4 regions of the Thioalkalivibrio sp. ALE9 genome follow, and region 1 is predicted to be linked to each of the others. Evidence: predicted binding sites of a transcription regulator. Region 1 holds the regulator's gene; each other region holds the start of a gene.
The links. The regulator FliA, encoded in region 1, starts transcription of late flagellar genes. The targets are predictions, from matches to a motif close to GCTAAAGTTNNNNNNNNNNCNGCCGATA.
Positions count from the first base shown of each region.

Region 2: the regulator FliA is predicted to act here: its motif matches at 2,100-2,127, upstream of D106_RS0101535 (chemotaxis protein CheV).
Region 3: the regulator FliA is predicted to act here: its motif matches at 1,823-1,850, upstream of D106_RS0113515 (methyl-accepting chemotaxis protein).
Region 4: the regulator FliA is predicted to act here: its motif matches at 1,639-1,666, upstream of D106_RS0102960 (methyl-accepting chemotaxis protein).

Region 1 is NZ_KB898122.1:494,838-498,085, reverse strand. It holds gene D106_RS0102370 (protein phosphatase CheZ) at 1-636, opposite strand, end outside; gene cheY (chemotaxis response regulator CheY) at 732-1,112, opposite strand; gene D106_RS0102360 (RNA polymerase sigma factor FliA) at 1,154-1,921, opposite strand; gene D106_RS0102355 (MinD/ParA family protein) at 1,918-2,742, opposite strand; partial or broken gene flhF (flagellar biosynthesis protein FlhF) at 2,911-3,248, opposite strand, start outside.
Region 2 is NZ_KB898122.1:321,952-325,199, reverse strand. It holds gene D106_RS0101540 (protein-glutamate O-methyltransferase CheR) at 13-828, opposite strand; gene D106_RS0101535 (chemotaxis protein CheV) at 1,034-1,972, opposite strand; gene flgA (flagellar basal body P-ring formation chaperone FlgA) at 2,268-2,957, shown strand; gene flgM (flagellar biosynthesis anti-sigma factor FlgM) at 3,064-3,248, shown strand, end outside.
Region 3 is NZ_KB898138.1:18,352-21,599, forward strand. It holds gene D106_RS0113515 (methyl-accepting chemotaxis protein) at 1-1,743, opposite strand, end outside; gene moaB (molybdenum cofactor biosynthesis protein B) at 2,183-2,719, opposite strand; gene rluB (23S rRNA pseudouridine(2605) synthase RluB) at 2,779-3,248, shown strand, end outside.
Region 4 is NZ_KB898122.1:628,336-631,583, reverse strand. It holds gene D106_RS0102970 (ExeM/NucH family extracellular endonuclease) at 1-1,053, opposite strand, end outside; gene D106_RS0102965 (Rrf2 family transcriptional regulator) at 1,073-1,510, opposite strand; gene D106_RS0102960 (methyl-accepting chemotaxis protein) at 1,711-3,018, shown strand; gene D106_RS0102955 (undecaprenyl-diphosphate phosphatase) at 3,115-3,248, shown strand, end outside.

The DNA.
Region 1 (3,248 bases):
CGCCTCGGCCGCCTCGACCTGCTCCATGCGCCCGCTGGAGAGCCGGATCAGGGACACCAGGTTCTCTTCCAGGTCGGTCACCAGCTGGATCACGCGGCGAATCACCTGGCCGGTAATATCCTGATAGCTCTGTGCCATCAGCACCTCGGAGAGCAGCCGGCGCAGCTCCTCGGTGTCTTCCCCCGCCTGCGCGAAGAACGTGTCGAGCTCGCGGGCAAAGTCCCGGAACTCCTCCACCGAGAGCTGGCGGTTGCGAAAGCGCGTCCACTTCGCCGTCAGGTCGGCCGCCTGCTGACTGAACGACTCCGCGATCGGCAGGCTCGACTCGATGGCATTCATGGTGTCGTGGGCCGCCTGTTCGGTCATCGTGACCACGTAATTCAGGCGTTCCTTTGCGTCCGGGATCTCCGCCTGGGTCAGTTCGACCAGACGCGAATCGCCGCGGAAGCTTTGCAGGGCCTCGTGAAGATCACGGGTCAGCTTGCCCAGCTCGTCGAAGAGTTCGCGGTCATAGGGGCGCGCCAGATCCTGCACCAGCGCCCGGGCGCCCGTGTCGTCGCCCGCCTCCAGCGTCTTGACCAACTGCCGCGCAAGCTCCAGCTGATCGTCGCGTGGTGGGTGTTCCTGTTCAGTCATGAGAAGCCTCTTGCGGGTACGGCGCGGAAGGTTTCGGACGACGCCCGCGGCGGTCGGTGCCACGGGCGTCGGGCATATCGGTCACAGGCCCATGATTATCCCTGTGCTTCAATGCGTTCGAAGATCTTGTCGATCTTTTCCTTCAGCGTCTCGGCGGTGAACGGCTTGACCACGTAGCCGTTCACGCCCGCCTCGGCCGCCTCGACGATCTGGTCGCGCTTGGCCTCCGCCGTCACCATCAGCACCGGCATGGACTTGAGGTTCGGGTCGGCGCGCACGGCCTTCAGCAAGTCGATCCCCGGCATGTTGGGCATGTTCCAGTCGGTGATCAGAAAGTCGAAATCCCCGTTCTGCAGCATAGGCAGCGCGGTGCTGCCGTCGTCGGCTTCCTGGGTATTGTTGAAGCCAAGATCACGCAACAGGTTCTTGATAATGCGCCGCATCGTGGAAAAGTCGTCCACGATGAGAATCTTCATTCCCTTGTCCACACGTCACTCCGGGATTCGTAGGGTGGGTTTTAGAATAACTGCAAAGCCGTACCGTCTTCGAGCCACGAACCCAGGCGGGCGCGCAGTCGAATGGTGGCCTGACTTCGGATCTGGCTGACGCGCGACTCGGTCACGCCCAGCACGGCGCCGATCTCGCGCAGGTTGAGCTCTTCGATGTAGTAGAGCGACAGCACCAGCCGCTCGCGTTCGGGGAGGTCGCCGAGGGCTTCGGCCAGTTCCTGACGGAACTCACCGGCCTCGAGGGTGCGGGCCGGCGACACCTCCTGCCCTTCGATCACGCGATCGGCCCCGTCGTCACCCCCGCCGAGGTCGTCCAGGGCGAACAGGTGGGCTCCGGCGTGATCCTGCAGCATCTCGTAGTACTGGTCGATCGGCACGTCCAGCTCGGCGGCGACCTCGCTGCCACGCGCCGCCCGCCCCTCGCGCGCCTCGACGGTCTGGATCGCCGCGGCAATACGCCGACTGTTGCGGTGCACCGAACGCGGTGTCCAGTCACTGCGGCGCAGCTCGTCGATCATCGCGCCACGGATGCGGATCCCGGCGTAGGTGGCAAAGGTCGCGCCCTGGCCGCCCTCGAACTGGCGCGCCGCCTCGAGCAGCCCGATCATGCCCGCCTGAATCAGGTCATCCACCTGCACCGAGGCGGGGAGCCGCGCCATCAGGTGATGGGCGATGCGGTGGACCAGCTCGACGTGATCGGCAATCAGCTGCTCGTGCCCGCCGCTGGCCGCGGAGGTCGCCTGATAGCCGGAAAGTCGATTACGCGTCGTCATCATGCGCTCTGCAGCATCCGTTCCACGAAAAACCCGACGCCACCGTGGTCACCGCCGCCCACCGGCCAGCGGTCCACGGTCCGTGCCAGTTCGGCAAAGGCCTTCCCCGCCGGGCTCCCGGGGTACTGCTGTACCACTGGCGCGCGTTTCTGCACCGCCTCGCGCAGGTGATCATCCATCGGAATATAGCCGGCCAGGTCGAGCACCACCTCCGGCAGGTAGTTGCCGCAGACGGTATTGAGTTTCTGCATCAGTCGCTCGGCGCCTTCGCGGCCGTCGACCATGTTCGTCACCATGCGGAAGCGACGCAGGCCATGATCTCGGTGCAGGACCTTGATCAGGGCATAGGCGTCGGTAATCGAGGCGGGCTCGTCGCAGACCACCACCAGGGTCTCCTGGACCGCGCGGCAGAACGACGTCACGGATTCCTGCAGGCCGGCCGCGGTGTCCACGATCAGCACATCCAGGGGTTTGCGATAGGCGCTGAAGGCATGGATCAGACCGGCATGCTCGGCCGGCGTCAGGTTGGCCATCGCCGCGATCCCCGAAGCCGAAGGCACCACCTTCACCCCGTCCGGCCCCTGGACGAGCACATCCTCCAGGCTGTCCACGTCCCCGGTCACCAGGTCGTGCAGCGTGCGCTCGGGACGCATCCCCAGCAGCAGGTCCACGTTGGCCAGGCCCAGATCGGCGTCGAACAGCATGACCTCGCGCCCGAGCCGGGCCAGGCCCACCGACAGGTTCACTGATACGTTGGTCTTGCCCACCCCGCCCTTGCCCGAGGCAACCGCGATGACCTTCAACGGCTTGTTAGTGCGTGGCATAGCGCCCCTTCCCGACCGGTTGAATCAGTTCCAGCGTGGCGGGCTCCGCCGCCCGTGCCGGACGTGCCTGGGCGCGCGCGCGCCGCGGCGGTTCCATCTCCGCCAGGCGCTCGGCCGCCCAGGTCTCGCGGGCATTGGCCGCTGCCCCGGGTCCATCGGCGGCATCCTCCAGGGCCAGCCGGGTCAGATACCCGGTATCGACCCGGTGAAAGTCCTCGGCAATACGCTGGCCATCACTGACGAACCCCAGTCCCAGGTGCTGATCGAGCAGTACGGACAGGACCTCGCCCAGCTCCTCGGCCTCGTCCAGCTTGGTCAGCACCAGCGCCGAGGGCTCCGCCTTGCGAAATGCCTCCAGCACCCGCCGCAACGCGCTCCCCTGGGTCGTCGCCGACACCACCAGCCAGCTCTCGGCCCGGATGTCCGGCGGCAGGTGCGCGAACAGGGATTCGTCCTCCACTGCACGCGGGGCCTGTCCCGCCGTATCCACCAGGATCAGGTGCCCA
Region 2 (3,248 bases), 170 kb from region 1:
GACGGAGAGGCGTCAGGATTTGAGCCGGAGGACCGAGCCGTAGTCGGTGCGAACCGTCTCGAAGGCCTTGGTGTACGGGCCGGCCGTCTCCGAAGCGCCAAGAAACAGATAGCCGCCCGGATTCATCTGCCGCGCAATACCGTCAAGAACCTGTCGCTTGGTCTCGCCGGAGAAATAGATCAGCACGTTGCGGCAGAACACCAGGTCGAACTTGCCCAGTGCCGCGTAGCTGTCGATCAGGTTGAGCTTCTGAAAACGACAGCGCCGCTGTACCTCGGGAACGACCTTGTGGCCGTCCGTCACGGTCTCGAAGAAGCGCGCGCGGCGGCTCTCGCTCAACCCGCGCACAATGCTCAGGCCGTCGTAGACCGCCCGCCGGGCGTCATCCAGAATCTTCTCCGACAGGTCCGTCCCCAGGATGGATACCGGCACCTTGCGCGAGGGGCGGGATTCCTCCCACTCGGAGACGACCATGGAGATGCTGTAGGCCTCCTGGCCACTGGAACAGCCGGAAGACCAGACCTTGATGCTGCTTCCCTTCGCAGCCAGCTCCGGCAACAACACATGCCGGAGGATCTCGAACGGAAAGCCATCGCGAAACCACGAGGTTTCGTTGGTCGTCATCGCGTCGATCACACGGGTGCGCAGCCGCGGATTCGGGGCTTGCCGCATCGCGTGCAGGAGCTCCGGCACGCTCTTGAAGTCGAACTCGTCGAGCAGCCGGGACAGTCGGCTCGACACCAGATACTGACGGCTGTCACCCAGCACCAGGCCGCAGCAGTCCTGCAGGAAGCGGGAAAACTCCTCGTAATCGCGGGAATCGATCACCGGTTCATCCCCGAGCACAGTCCATGGTGATTAGCATCCTGATGACGAGTCCTTGACAGCGGCGCTCGCGCCACGAAACGCAGGGGGAATCCCCGGTAGCGGGTTTCAGTATACGGTGTCGCAGGCGGGACACGACACTGGGCCCTTGTCGGCCATGTGACGCCGCCCCGACCTTGCCGGGCGGCAACCCCGTTCCCCTCGGCCGTCATTCGACCTGCTGGCCCTCGCGCCCGGTCTGGTCGAGCACCGCGTTGGCCAGTTCGTCGGGGTTGAACTTCGAGAGAAAGGCATCGGCCCCGGCACGCTTGACCATGTCGGTATTGAACTCGCCGCTCAACGAGGAATGCAGTAGTACCTTCAGATCTTTCAGGGCGGGATTGTCCCGGATCCGCGCCGTCAGGGTATAGCCGTCCATGCGTGGCATCTCGATGTCCGAGATCACCAGCTCGATCTGGTCGCGAACCGGGCCCTCCCCGGCCTTCTGCTCCAGGAAGTCGAGCGCCTCCTGACCATCCTTGAAGACCTCGTATTCGAACCCGAGACCGCGGATCGCGCCTTCGATCTGCTTGCGCGCCACGACCGAGTCGTCAACGATCACGACCTTGCGCCCCCCCGCTGGCGTGGCGTCCGCACGAATCGATTCGGACACCTCCGACGGCAGCGGATTGACGATCGAAAGCACCCGTTCCACGTCGATGATCTCGACCAGCTTGTTGTCGATCTCCGTGACCGCAACCAGGAAGGACTCGCGCCCCGTACCACGCGGAGGGGACTTCACGTCCTGCCAGTTCACATTCACGATCCGGTCCACGGCCGATACCCAGAAGCCCTGCACCGACCGGTTGAACTCGGTGACCACCACCTTCTGTTCACCACTGTCACCCGTACCGGCCGCGCTGCGCAGGCCCATGGCCCGCGCCAGATCGATAATCGGCACCGTGCCGCCCCGCAGGGTAGCCACACCGCGCACCACACTCATCGACCCCGGGATCTGGCGCAGCGGCGGCGACGGGATAACCTCGCGCACCTTGAACACGTTGATTCCGAAGGTCTGTGATCCACCCAGGTGGAACAGCAGCAGTTCCATCCGGTTCTGACCCACCAGCTGCGTTCGCTGGTTCACATCGTCAATGAATTGACTCATGGTGCTGCTCTCCTTGTCCCGCGCCCATCTGCCGCGAGCCGCTCCCGGGAGGTCAGTGTGCACCGCGCACCCCCGGGCTGTCATTTGCAATCGCCTGTATGCGCCTTCTGGCGCCGCTTCCCAGGGATAACGGCATTGAACGCCGGGCCTTGAGTCGGGCACCGCCCGGACAACTGGCATCAAACCTGCATAGCTTCGGGTCCGCGAACGGACGCGGCAGACCCGGGGTATTCCCTCGGGCGGCGAGGACCGGCATATGCATCCACATACAACCTGTACATCACGCTGCATCCCCATGGGGCTCATGGCTCTCGTGGCGTGGTTCGCGCTCTCCGTGCCGGCCCACGCCGAGATCCACCCAGTTGCGGAGATCCGCGCGGCCGCGGAACAGTTTCTGTTGCAGGAGCTGGACGCCGAACATAGCGACGACATCAATATCGAGATCGGCCAGCTCGACAACCGGCTCCGGCTGGCCTACTGCCATGACGGACTCAACGCCCGTTTCCCGCCCGGCGGCCGCCGCGACGGCAATACCGCGATCCACCTTCAGTGTGCGGGCCCGGTCACCTGGCAGCTGTATGTCCCGGCCACGGTGGAACGTTACGCTCAGGTGCTGGTGGCCAGTCGCAACCTCCCTCGCCAGCACACGCTGACCAGCGGCGATCTGCGCTTCCAGCGCATCGAGACGTCACGCCACGCGGGCAGTTATCATGAAGACAAGTCGGCCCTCATCGGTCAGCAGACCCGGCGCAGCATTCGTCCGGGCCAGATCATCGGCACACAGCACGTCACCCAGCGCGAGATCGTCAGCCGCGGCCAGCGGGTCACGATCCTTGCCGAAAACGGCTCGATCGCCATCCGCATGCAGGGCGAGGCCCTGGAAAACGGCACCCTCGGGGACCGCATCCGGGTCAAGAACACCTCGTCCGGGCGCGTGGTCGAGGGCGAAATCCAGCCCTCCGGGCACGTCCGGGTGACACTTTGATGCCGACTCTGTGATCGGTGTTACAAAAACCACCGCCACAGGGCTACAGTTTCAGCACACGCGGCCGTAAACACTTGCAGCACAGTTACAACGACAGGACGGCACAATGGATATCAAGGGCCTCAATACGAACAGTCTGCGCCCCGACGGCCAGAGCTCCACGGTCAAGGGCCGCGAGGACTCCAGCGGCGCGCCCAACCGGGCGCAAGGGTCGGATAGCGCCGCGACCACCGGTAACGATTCGCTTACCCTGACCGGCGCCGCCCAGGCGATGAGTTCGGCCGCCAGCGC
Region 3 (3,248 bases), on a different contig from region 1:
CTCGATCTTTTCGACCGCGGCGACAATCTGTTCGAGCGACGTGCCCGCCTGGTTGACCTGATCCACGCCATCCTGGGCCTGGGTCTGGCTGGCGGCCATCGCCGTTACGGCCTGATCCGCACGCTTCTGCACCGCCTCGATCATCTGCTGAATCTCGGTGATTGACTCCTGCGTGCGGACGGCGAGGTTGCGAACTTCCTCGGCGACCACCGCGAACCCACGACCGTCTTCCCCTGCGCGCGCTGCCTCGATTGCGGCGTTCAGAGCCAGCAGGTTGGTCTGGTCGGCGACGTTGTTGATGACCTGCAGGATGTCGCCGATATTGTCGCTGTCACCCTTGAGCGCCGTGATGACCTCGGCGGTGCTCTGGATCTCGTTCGAGAGCTTGTTGATCGAGGTGACCGATGCGCTGACCACGTTGCGGCCACTCTGGGCCTGTTCCGTGGTTTCTCGCACGACATCTGCCGTGCTCTGGCTGTTGCGGGCGACCTCCTCGACGGTCGCGGTCATCTCGTTGATCGCTGCGGCCGCGTCACTGAGCTGGGCGTTCTGGCGATTTACACCCTTGTCGGTCTCTTCGTTGATGTGTGAAAGCTCGGTAGCGGCCGAGGCGACTTCCTCGGCATGGCCGCGAACGCTGCCGATCAGTTCGCGCAGGCGGGACTGCATGGTGGCGATGGCCGCGAGCAACGACGAGTCATCGCCCTTGCGCAGCTGGATCGGGACGGTCATGTCGCCCTCCGACACCTGGCGGACGACGTCCGATGCGTAGGCAGGATCGCCCCCTAGTGTGCGCAGGACGTTGCGGATTACCCCGAGGCTGATCAGCGAGGCCGCGATCAGGATGGCGATGGTGAGGCCGACGACCCACCAAAGCGCGCGTTGCAGCTCGGCCAGTGCGACCCCTTCGTCGAGCTCCATCAGCAGGCCCCAGCCAAGCAGGGGGATGTCGGTAAAGCTACCGATCACCGCAGTCCCGATTGCGTTTTGGTAGCGTCCGACCCCACTGTCACCCGCGGCGATCGCCTGTGCAGCCCGGGTGTCGATTGGCTGGTCCGTATCGGGGGCCGATTCAACCGGTGTCACGGGATGCCGGTCGCGGTCTACGAGGTAGATCTCGGATCCTTCGCCGAGATCGATCGCGTTGACCCGATCAAAGATCGTGTCGAGTTGCACCGCCCCGCGCATCACGGCGATTGGTTCGCCATCCGGTCCTTCGATCGGAATTGCGACGGTGCTGACCCGATTGCCCGTCGCGCGGGAAACCACCGGCCGCGAGAAGGTGTCCTCCCCACTGATCGCGCTCTGGAACCATGCCCGGTCGGGCACATTGAAATCGTTCGCCTCCTCGCGGCTGAGGACGCGCGCCTGTCCGTCGAAGGCCACTCCGACCTCGCCCATGCCGTCGGCATTCACGACAAAGATCGTGTCGTATTCACCGCGCAGCGACGCGATCTGCTCGATCAGGTGCTCGAGTTCATCGAGGTCCATGCCGCGAGCTGCATCGAGGCCTGCGAGGTAGCGCATTTCATCCTGCCGCCCCAGGAGCCATTCGTTGAAGGACTGGGCGTTGGATTCGCCCATTGCGTGAAGCCGGTCGATGGTCGCGTCGGTGTAGGAGGCGCGGTACTGCAAGAAGATGAGGGTGGCAACGATGAGGATCGCGCCCACGATGAGAGACAGGATCATCAGCGTCAGGCGGGTACCGAAGCCGACACTGGAGAGGGGGTTCAGGGATGTCATCGCGTTGTCCTTCCATTTCGTTGTTCTAGTCGGAGGGCGACAAGCAGATCCGTGTGAGCGCCGCACCCGATACAGGGGGTAGCGGCACGCCCAAAGGCTTTTTTAGAGCATTTTGGGCATTTTTCTTGTGGGAACGGTGTATCGCGTTTCGGTACGGACGGATTTCCCGGTAATCGTTATCCGGGATCCTGGCGGCAGGGGTTGCCCCGACGGGGGAGATCCCGGCTTTTCGCTACGCTCCGGCCGGGATGACGATGCAGGGGTAAAGGGCGGCGCTGGTGATATTCCAGGAAAGGCGCGGATTACAGCGACCTGCGGCTGGCTATGCCGCCTCCGGAGGATCTCCGTGACTGGCCGACTCTCGTTGCTAATCAGGTCCGCTTTCGAGCTTGGCCTTGTTCGTGCCTTCGTGCTCTTCGTGGTGAAATCCGTATTTCCCTCAGGACTCCTTCAGGCGCGGCATCAGCATGGTGAGATTGCAGGGCATGGTGCGGTCGTCGAGCTGGGCCTGGATGATGCGGTCCCAGGCGGTGCGGCAGGCGCCGGTGGAGCCGGGCAGTACGAAGAGGTAGGTGCCGTTTGCGACCCCTGAAAGGGCGCGGGACTGCAGGCTGGAGGTGCCGATCTCTTCATAGGAGAGCATGCGGAACAGCTCGCCGAAGCCCTCGATGGTCTTGTCCAGCAGCACCGAGGCGGCCTCGGGGGTGCCGTCACGGCCGGTGATGCCGGTGCCGCCGGTGGTCAACACGGCGTCGATTTCGGGATCGGAGATCCAGCGCGAGAGTTCGGCGCGGATGGCGTAGACGTCGTCCTTCACGATCCGCCGATCGGCGGTGCGGTGGCCGGCGCTTTCGAGGCGTTCCACCAAGGCGTCGCCGGAGCGATCCTCGGCGAGGTCGCGACTGTCGGAGATGGTGAGCACGGCGATGTTGAGCGGCGTCTTCACGGGGCTGGTTTCCGGCGTGGAATCGGTCATGGCAACGTCCTGTTGGTGTATCGTGGCGCCCATCTTAATGAGTTGCTGGAGTTCCGGGAATGTCGGAGCGGGTACAGAAGGTCCTGGCGGCGCGGGGGCTGGGTTCGCGGCGCGAGATCGAGGGCTGGATCGAGCGCGGCGAGGTGCAGGTGAACAACCGTACCGCGCGGCTGGGCGATCAGGTCGACGAGCACGACGTGATTCGTGTGCGCGGGCGCATCGTGCGGCGCCCGGAGCATCCGCACCGCTGGATCGTGTATCACAAGCCGGTCGGCGAGATCTGCAGCCGCTCCGATCCGGAGGGGCGGCGGCCGGTGTTTGCCAGCCTGCCGCGCCTGAAGGGGCAGCGCTGGGTGGCGGTCGGGCGGCTGGACCTGAACACCTCCGGCCTGCTGCTGTTCACCACGGACGGCGAGCTGGCCAATCGCCTGATGCACCCGAGCATGGCGCTGGAGCGCGAGTATGCCGTGCGCGTGCTGGGCGAGGTGCCGCCGGCCACGCTGGACATGCTGCGCGAGGGCGTGGAGCT
Region 4 (3,248 bases), 130 kb from region 1:
GCGGGCGTTCAGGCGCGCCACCAGGGTCTCGCGCGCAGCCGCGGCGTTTTCCAGTTCGACCGCGCCCAGCAGGTCCGCATCCAGGCCCTGCAGCAGGGCATCCAGCTTGGCGGTCTGGCGTTGGCGCTCGGCCGGGGTCTGCGCACCACGCTCGCCCAGCGTGACGAAGTCATTCTCCATGTTCGCGGTGGCAATGCGCAGGTCACCCGCATCCGCGGTTGGCACCGGGTCGGGACGCTGGCCGCCGGTCCAGTCTACGGGCTCGGTGGGGTGGATCCGGTACGCGCCGAAGGCGTGGGTGAGGATGCCGGTGAGGCCTTCCACCGAGCTTCCCGCGCGGCGGGTCCCCTGGTCGTCGAGGTACGGGATCGGGTCGGGGTTCGCGCGATAGCTCCCGTCGTCCAGTTCGATCCGCCGATCCATGTCCTGGCGCCCCGGGCTGTCCGCGGGGGCGGTCTGGCCCGGGTGCGTCAGGCGCCCGTCGGCGGCCAGCGTCAGGCTTCCGTAGCGGCCGAGGTCCCGGTTGTCGGTGACCGTCAGGCGCTGCGGGAAACGGACCGGCTGGTCGATAAAGTCGCCCAGCCGGTCGGCTGCGTCGGGCAGGCGCAGGTCGACGGGGGCGGGCGGTTCGCCGTCGGCGCAGGTCACCACCGCGTCCAGTTGCGAGAGTTGGGGGCGGCCTCGATGGCGGGTGAAGGCGCCGTGCACCTGCAGGCGCTGCCCGGCCGCGACCGGGTCCCTTCGTGGGGCGTAGACGAACAGGCCCGTGGCCCCGGTGGCCGAGCCCTGTTGCAGGTAGAAGCCCCCCAGCTGGTCCGTGTCCATGAAGACGCCGGTTACGGTGCCTTCCGCGACCACCTCCGTTCCTTCGGGGAGGGTCCCCGCGCGCAGTTCGGCGAGGGGGGTGGGTGTGGTCCCGGGATCAGGACAGGCCTGGCGTGCGTCGGCGCTCGCGAGCGCCAGCAGGCACGGAACGGCCACGGCCAGCCAGTGGGCGCCGGTGTGCGCGTGCAGGGCGGTTCGTTTTCGGGGTGCCGGGTCGGGCCGTTCCATGGCCGAAGGATACCGGGGTTCAGGCGCTCTTGCCGGGATGCAGGAGCTCGTAGAGGTAGTCGGGCGCCTGGGTCACATCGGCAATGGTGTAGCGGTCGAGCACGGCGAGGAAGGCGTCGCGTGCGTCGTTGAGAACACCGCGCAACTGGCAGGCGGGCAGGATCGGGCAGACGGGGTTCTCGCAGTCCACCACGTTCAGGTTCGGCTCCATGTCGCGGATTACGCTGCCGACGTTGATCTCCGCGGGTTCGCAGGCGAGCGAGATCCCGCCCCCCTTGCCGCGCCGGGTGATGATGTAGCCCTTCTGGCCGAGCTGGTGCACGATCTTGACCAGGTGGTTGCGGGGGATGGCGAACTGCTCGGAGATGTCGCTGACGGTTACGCGCTGCTCGCGCGGCTGCACGGTGAGGTACATCAGGACGCGAAGGGAAAAATCGGTATAGCGGGTGAGCTGCATAGGAGGGTTTCGTCGGTTCGCGGTGATCGAGGATATGCTTGAACGTATATTTCAGAGAACCTTAATCGGTCCGGACCTGCGTCACAAGCGCATGCGTTGCGGGCACGTGAAGCACAGGTGCGCCACGGCCTATAGTTTCGGGCCGGTGGGTCGTTACAGCGATAACAAAAGCCGGAGTGTACCGGCATCAGGGGGCAGCAATGGAGCAGGAGAGTGGGTGGCTGAGTCGCCTTTCGCTGGCGGGACGTTTCTCGCTCGCATTGAGTGCGATTGTCGGGGTGTTCTTCCTGATCGCCGCCGCGGCGGTGTTCTGGCATACGGCCACGCTGAAGGGCGGGATGGAGGCCACCCTGGAGCAGGTCATGCAGGAGCACGCGACCACGCCGGCCCTGGAGGCCGAAGTGGCCGCTGCGGTGGACCGGCTGCTGGATGTCGCGGCCTGGCAGGTCAACGCGATGATGCTGGGCGTGGCGATTGGCGTGATCGTGGTGGTGTACTTCCTGTTCGTGTTCATGATCCGTCGCCGCCTGGCGGGACTGGCCGGGCGATTCCGTGCGGTCTCGGAGGGTGAGGGGGATCTGCGCCAGCGCATCGAGGCCCCGCGCAACGACGGCATCGACCGCCTGGCCCGTCTGTTCAACGCCTTCATCGAGCGCCTGCAGCGCATGGTCTCGGAGATGGTGGAGCATGCACGGGAGCTGGGGGAGTCGGTTGGCACCCTGCACCGCGTGGCGGAGGAGACGAATCAGGAGGTGCAGCAGCAACAGGCGCGGCTGGGCCAGGTGGCGACGGCCATGAACCAGATGACGGCCTCCGCCGAGGAGATCGCCCGTAACGCCCGCACGGCCTCCGAGGCGGCCGACCAGGCCGAGACCGAGACCCGGACCGGCTCCGGCGTGGTCGACACAACCGTGCGCACCATGCGCGAGCTGGCCAGCGAGATCGGCACCGCCAACGAACAGGTGGCGCGTCTGCAGGCCGAGTCGGACCAGATCGGCTCGGTGCTCGATGTGATCCGCGGGATCGCCGAGCAGACGAACCTGCTGGCACTGAATGCGGCCATCGAGGCGGCCCGGGCGGGCGAGCAGGGTCGGGGGTTTGCCGTGGTCGCCGACGAGGTGCGGACGCTCGCGACCCGGACCCAGGAATCGACGACCGAGATCCAGGCCATGATCGAGCGTCTGCAGGCGGGTGCCCGCTCGGCGGCCGGGGCGATGGAGCGCAGTCGGGAGAAGGGCGAAACGGGCGTGGACGAGGCCGCCGGTGCCGGCGAGGCCCTGCAGTCGATCCGCTCGGCGGTCGAGCGGATCCGGCATCTCAACAACGAGATCTCTGGTGCCGTGTCACAGCAGGCGGAGGTCGCGCGCGAGGTGGATGGCACCCTCACGGAGGTCAGTCAGGGGGCCCAGGTGACAGCGGCCAATGCCGAGGCCACCGCCAGCGAGACCGATGCCCTGGTGGCGCGCATCGAGCAGTTGCGAGGTCTGACGACGCAGTTCCGAGTGTAGCCGGGCTTTTGCCGGCGGTGCGACGCCGGTACCGACGCCGGGTAGGTGGTTTGCGTATACTGCGGCCCGCCTCGGGATCACGGAGTCGCACCTGTCATGACAGTCTGGGTCGCCACCCTGCTCGGGATCGTGCAGGGCATCTTCATGTTTCTTCCGGTCAGCTCGACCGCCCACTTGGTTCTGACCCAGCACTGGCTGATTCGTCAGGGCGAGCCACTGCCGCCTCCGGA